Regions from separate parts of the Halobacillus sp. B23F22_5 genome, predicted to be linked through region 2. Evidence: a T-box and tRNA genes for the amino acid it is inferred to sense, from the RefSeq annotation. Region 2 holds a T-box; the other holds one or more tRNA genes.
The links. The T-box of region 2 lies ahead of pheS (phenylalanine--tRNA ligase subunit alpha). A T-box ahead of a tRNA ligase gene usually reads a tRNA of that ligase, here a tRNA-Phe.

Region 1: it encodes a tRNA-Phe, which carries the amino acid that the T-box ahead of pheS (phenylalanine--tRNA ligase subunit alpha) is inferred to sense. The anticodon was not compared.

Annotation. Positions count from the first base shown of each region.
Region 1 is NZ_JBIEKI010000002.1:127,246-130,652, forward strand. It holds gene ACGTN9_RS03950 (Na/Pi cotransporter family protein) at 1-1,018, shown strand, start outside; tRNA gene ACGTN9_RS03955 (tRNA-Asn) at 1,410-1,481, shown strand; tRNA gene ACGTN9_RS03960 (tRNA-Met) at 1,490-1,566, shown strand; tRNA gene ACGTN9_RS03965 (tRNA-His) at 1,599-1,674, shown strand; tRNA gene ACGTN9_RS03970 (tRNA-Ile) at 1,678-1,754, shown strand; tRNA gene ACGTN9_RS03975 (tRNA-Ser) at 1,765-1,857, shown strand; tRNA gene ACGTN9_RS03980 (tRNA-Phe) at 1,899-1,974, shown strand; gene ACGTN9_RS03985 (superoxide dismutase) at 2,212-2,823, shown strand; gene ACGTN9_RS03990 (MFS transporter) at 2,934-3,407, shown strand, end outside.
Region 2 is NZ_JBIEKI010000012.1:66,617-70,023, forward strand. It holds gene pheT (phenylalanine--tRNA ligase subunit beta) at 1-571, opposite strand, end outside; gene pheS (phenylalanine--tRNA ligase subunit alpha) at 586-1,620, opposite strand; T-box leader at 1,760-1,989, opposite strand; gene ACGTN9_RS14990 (TrmH family RNA methyltransferase) at 2,039-2,776, opposite strand; gene sspI (small acid-soluble spore protein SspI) at 2,879-3,091, shown strand; gene ACGTN9_RS15000 (M42 family metallopeptidase) at 3,131-3,407, opposite strand, start outside.

The DNA of each region.
Region 1 (3,407 bases), on a different contig from region 2:
AGGCCTTGTCAACTTACAAGCAGCTTTGCCAGTACTGTTCGGTGATAATATCGGTACAACGATAACGGCTGTATTAGCTGCGATTGGTGCCAGTGTCGGTGCAAGAAGAGCGGCCTTCACGCATGTTATCTTCAACTTGCTAGGTGCTGCACTGTTTTTAATTTTATTAAAACCATTCACTATGTATACGGAATGGCTCAAAAATACGCTTGACCTTAATCCGGAAATGACCATTGCATTTGCACACGGGTCATTTAATATAGCTAATACTATTTTGCAATTCCCGTTTATCGCTGTGTTAGCTTGGGTAGTTGTCAAGCTTGTGCCTGGTGAGGATTCCGCGGTGGATTCTAAACCACAACATTTAGACCCGATTTTTATTGAACAATCTCCATCGCTTGCATTAGACCAGGCGAAAGAAGAGGTTCTACGTATGGGAGATTTAGCGTATAAAGGGTTGGAAGAGGCCAGCAGTTATTCCAATAACCTGAAGCAGAAGCATGCGGAAGTAGCAATGCAGTTAGAAGATGCATTAAATAATCTAGATCGGAAAATTACAGATTATCTTGTTAAACTATCTGTTGCTCCGTTGACTGATGAAGACAGTAGAAAACACTCGGCCCTTCTTGATTCAGTCAGAGATTATGAACGTATCGGAGATCATTTTGAAAACATCATTGAGCTTATCGATTATAAGGTTTCAAACAAAGTTGATTTGACAGGGCAGGCTCAAGAAGACTTAAATGATATGTTCAACTTGACGCTTATGACTGTCAAACAAGCGACCAAAGCGTTAGAAACGATGGACCGTGAAGAAGCTCTCGCGGTTGTCCAGAAAGAAGATCAGATTGACCAAATGGAACGAACTTATCGTAAAAAGCATATTCTTCGCTTGAACGAAGGGTTATGTACAGGTCAAGCTGGTATCGTATTTGTAGATATAATCAGTAACTTGGAACGTATTGGAGACCATGCGGTTAACATTGCGGAAGAAGTGCTTGGTGAAGAGGAGCAGTAAAAACAAGACGCACTCAGTTAAGCTGAGTGCGTCTTGATTATGTTCAACGTGGAAAGAAACCATCGATAAAACCTGGCAAATTTATAAAAATTAGTCTTGAAAGCAGCTTTTGAACATGCTATATTATTTTTGTTGCTTTCTTACTGGTTAAGAATTTTTCATTGCTATTGACACCTTTTGAAATACATGATATATTATATCTCGTCGCTTCAACAAAGCCAACCTTTTCGAAAACACTTCGGAGTAAGCTTTGCGAAGCTAACCTCATCGAATAATCACCGAAGAAACTTTGCGAGGAATGCAACAGTACTATTTCAGCAAGGAAGACCAATTACAGAGTTGAATGACGAGCACTTAACTTGTAACTCAGTGATATACACTTTTATATTATTCCACCGTAGCTCAGTGGTAGAGCAATCGGCTGTTAACCGATTGGTCGTAGGTTCGAATCCTACCGGTGGAGCCTTCAATGTCGGCGTAGCTCAGCTGGCGAGAGCGTACGGTTCATACCCGTGAGGTCGGGGGTTCGATCCCCTCCGCCGACACCATACATACAAAAAACTTTATATTTTAAAACATGGCGGTCGTGGCGAAGTGGTTAACGCACCGGATTGTGGTTCCGGCATACGTGGGTTCGATCCCCACCGGTCGCCCCATGTGGACCCTTAGCTCAGCTGGTTAGAGCTATCGGCTCATAACCGATCGGTCGCAGGTTCGAATCCTGCAGGGTCCACCATTTTTTTTGCGGAGGAGTACCCAAGTCTGGTTGAAGGGAGCGGTCTTGAAAACCGCCAGGGGCTTCACGGCCCGCGGGGGTTCGAATCCCTCCTCCTCCGCCATTTTATATCATGTGTTAAGAATATTTAATGTTTACTAATGCGGCTTGGTAGCTCAGTCGGTAGAGCAACGGACTGAAAATCCGTGTGTCGGCGGTTCGATTCCGTCCCAAGCCACCACTTACATACCTAGCGATGCTGACTAACAGTCAGCATTTTTTTGTTTCTATAAAAGAATTATGTTTTAAGCAAATCTATTTGGGAAACATTATATAAGCAGGGTCAATAAAAGAAAATAAGAATATGCATAATATTTGCAACACTTCAGATGCTTTGGTAATGTTGCATTAGAGGCTTGAGAGCAGGGAACTGCTTCCAGGCACTAAGGTACATATTATAAAAAGGAGGAATTTCATTATGGCTAAATTTGAACTACCAGAACTACCATACGCTTATGATGCACTAGAACCACACATTGACAAGGAAACAATGAACATCCACCACACAAAACACCATAACACCTATGTGACAAAGCTGAACAATGCGCTTGAGGGCCATGCAGATTTAGAAAGCAAGTCATTAGATGATCTAGTCGGCAATCTTGACGCTGTACCGGAAGATATCCGCAATGCTGTCCGTAACAATGGTGGAGGACATGTAAACCACTCTCTATTCTGGCAAATCATGTCACCAAATGGTGGTGGAGAGCCATCAGGTGATTTGGCTAATGCTATTAACGAAAAATTTGGCAGCTTTGAACAATTCAAAGAAGAATTTGAAAATGTAGCCAAAGGTCGTTTTGGTTCTGGCTGGGCTTGGTTAGTAGTAAACAACGGAAACATCGAATTAATGGATACCATTAACCAGGACTCACCGATTATGGAAGGAAAAACTCCTATCTTAGGGCTGGACGTATGGGAGCATGCTTACTACCTTAAGTATCAGAACAAGCGCCCGGATTATGCGAAAGCATTCTGGAACGTAGTAAACTGGGAAGAAGTTTCTAAGCGTTATCAAGATGCTAAATAATAGTAATGAAAAGCGCGGATTAATTTCCGCGCTTTTTTCATGCCCATAAAATTGCATATCTCCAATCCATTTGAAGAAACTAAAGAAGGACAGTAAAGGAGATTGGAGATATGAAAAAAATATTACACTCCCTTTTAGGGCCGACTGAAGTGAATAAGGATTTACTGCTATTGCTTTTAATTGGCGGTCTTTATTCCTTGGGCATCTTTTTATCGAATACATTCGTTAATGTTTATTTGTGGAAGCAATCCAGCGAGTATACAGCGATCGCGTTATATAATTTGAGTATCTATATTTTGCAGCCCATTACTTTCATTTTTGCAGGAAAATTCGCGAAGAAGGTGGATCGCGTTGTCGTACTGCGGGCAGGGGTAATATTTTTATCCTTGTTTTTCTTGACGGTATTGGTGGTAGGAGAGAAGGCCGCCAGCTTTAATATGTTGCTGGGCGGTTTATTAGGTGTTGGTTACGGCTTTTACTGGCTCGCCTTTAATGTGCTGACATTCGAAATTACAGAACCAGAAACGCGTGATTTCTTTAATGGCTTTTTAGGACTGCTGCAATCTTTCGGTGGTATGATCGGA
Region 2 (3,407 bases):
GATCTAAAATAGCTGCCACTTCATAAGCGACCCCTAGCATGCTTAGACAATCCGCACGGTTTGGAGTCAGTCCTAGTTCGATAATAATATCATCCAGATTCAACAACTCAACTGCGTTGTCCCCGATTTTCACTTCGTCATGAAATACAAAGATGCCATCTGCAAATTCTTTTGGCACATCCTTCTCATCTACGCCAAGCTCTTGTAAAGAACAGATCATCCCATTAGATTCTACTCCGCGGAGTTTAGCTTTTTTAATTTTGAAGTTCCCTGGAAGAACTGCTCCTGGCTTGGCAACCGCCACTTTTTGGCCGGAAGCGATGTTAGGTGCACCGCAAATAATTTGCAGCGTTTCTTCTCCAACATCTACCTGACATAGATTCAATTTATCTGCATTCGGGTGCTGTTCGCAGGACTGGACATGCCCCACTACTACATCGGTCATTTTTTCAGCTATCGGGGCGACGCTTTCTACTTCAATGCCTGTTTTTGTAATAAGCTCTGCCAACTCTTCAGGCGTATGATCATTTATATCAACATATTGTTTCAACCAATTTAAAGATACTAACATGATAGATCTCTCCCTTACGCTTTATGGTATTGCTTTAAGAATCGAATATCGTTGGTGTAGAAGTGGCGGATATCATCGACGCCGTACTTCAACATGGCAATCCGCTCCGGCCCCATTCCAAAGGCGAAACCGGAATAAACATTCGGGTCGTACCCTGCCATTTCAAGCACATTAGGATGTACCATCCCTGCACCTAAGATTTCGATCCAACCAGTTCCTTTACACACAGAACATCCATCACCACCACAAACCTTACAGGAGATATCCATTTCGACAGATGGTTCAGTAAAAGGGAAAAAGCTGGGACGAAGACGGATATCACGTTCCGAACCGAACATCTGCTTGGCAAACGCGTTAAGTACTCCTTTTAGATCACTCATCTTGATATTTTCATCCACTACCAGACCCTCTACCTGGGTGAATTGATGGGAATGAGTTGCATCATCTGTATCGCGCCGATAAACTTTACCAGGGCAAATCATTCGGACTGGTTCGTGCCCGTCCTTCTGCTTCATCGTACGTGCCTGTACCGGAGAGGTATGGGTACGCAGCAGTAATTCTTCCGTGATATAGAAAGAGTCCTGCATATCACGTGCTGGATGCCCTTTGGGTAAATTAAGCGCCTCAAAGTTATAATAATCCGTTTCTACTTCCGGTCCTTCTTTAATTTCAAAACCCATCCCGATGAATAAATCCTCGATTTCTTCTATGATACTGGTCAACAGATGAGGTCCGCCTACCTGAACTGGACGTCCCGGCAATGTTACATCAATACTTTCCTCTTCCAGTTGCTTTTCCAAAGCTTCTTCTTCTAACTTATCCTGCTTCGTTTGAATAGCCTCGGATATTGTTTCCCTTACTTCATTGGCTAATTGTCCGATTACCGGACGTTCTTCTTTGGATAATTTCCCCATTCCTCGAAGGACTTCTGTAATCGGTCCTTTTTTTCCAAGATATGCGATGCGTACATCCTGTAAAGCTTTCAAATCTTCGGCTTGCTGCACTTTTCCTAAAGCTTCTGATTGTAATTCCTGCAAGCGATCCTTCATCATTTGCTCCTCCTTTTTTACATTAAAAAACCCAGATAAACGCCAAGTCTAAATAGCGAGCCTAAGTTGTTAATTTATACTTTACTCTTTTAACAATGTTAAATTTTCATAAAGTATAAAAAAAAGTCTCCTCCCCTGGTAAAGGGACGAGACTTGTATGGTCATTTCGCGGTACCACCCTTGTTGACACACGTATTGTGTGTCCACTTCATTACGGATAACGGATTTACATCCGGGACATCTTTATGATCAGATGCCAGCTCCAGAGTGAAAGTTCAATAATCACCACGATGGAAGTGCTCGCAATCTCTGGCACTTCTTCCCTGTATCGATCTTATGATCATCTACTGGCTCCTTCAACGCTATTCGCTCTATAACTATTCATATATTATAGAAAATCATTTTCAATCTTGCAAGTCTATATTTTCATCTGATACATTAAAATCCCTGCGGCGATAGCAACATTCAATGACTCTGCCTGACCAACAATGGGAATGTACACCTGGTTATCAGCTAACCCAATCATTTCCTCCTGAATACCAGCCCCTTCATTTCCCACTATAAGGGCTGCTTTTTTAGGGAAGGTTATTTCATGGTATGGTTTGGCGTTTTCCAAAGTGGAAGCAAATACTGTCAGCCCTTGATGCTTCAACAGTGAAATCCAATCATTCAGCTCACCTTGAATGACAGGTAAGTGAAACAAAGAACCTTGCGTCGCACGTATAACTTTTTCATTGAAGGGGTCGACGGAACCTTTCCCAATGATGACGCCGTCAAATCCCGCCGCATCTGCGGTTCTTATTAGCGTACCCAGGTTTCCCGGATCCTGGACAGCATCTATAAGTAAGACATGGTGAAAAGAGCGCGTTTCAAAATCCTTCATTTCCACGACTGCTGCTATTCCTTGTGGCGTTTCCGTTTCTGAAAGTGCTGTGAAAATCTCCTTAGAAACTCGTGTAACCCTTTCTTTTTCTATCCATTCAGGAACATCGGTCTCTTCTTTGACAATCACTTCTTTGGTTTCCCATTCACTTTTGATCGCTTCTTCTACCAAATGGTAACCTTCAACAAGGAAGGATTTCGATTTCTCTCGTTCGCGTTTCTTTTTTAATTTCATCCATTGTTTAACTCGTGTATTCTGTAGGGATGTTAGCATTACTTTACCTCTTTTTCTTAGCTTCTTTGACTATCATACATATTTTAAGGAAGAAAGGTCAAACTAACCAAAGAAAAAGTTGAAAAAAAGGAGTGCTATCCAATGAATTTGAACTTACGTGAAGCTATTTTGTCTAATATTTCAGGAAATAACAGAGAGCAACTGGAAGCAACCATCGTTGATGCCATTCAAAAAGGAGAAGAAAAAATGCTCCCAGGTCTTGGTGTGTTGTTTGAATTAATTTGGCAGGAATCCAGCGAAAGTGAAAAAGATGAGATGCTTGAAGCCTTGGAACAAAGTGTCCAGCAGCAATAATCATTTAAAAAAGCTCCGCCACGAAGGCAGAGCTTTTTTTTAGTTGAAAGTAATTTCTTTGACAGTATCGGCATCAAACTTTTTGATGACTTCTACAATCAATTTGACCGCATTTTCAAAATCATCACGGTGAAGCATAGCTGCATGTGAGTGAATGTAGCGGGTTGCAATTGTAATGGATAAAGCAGGTACACCATTTGCTGTCAAATGGATAGCTCCTGAATCCGTACCACCACCTGCAATAGCATCAAACTGATAAGGGATTTCTTTTTCATCAGCCGTATCTACTACAAAATCACGCAGTCCTTTATGAGAC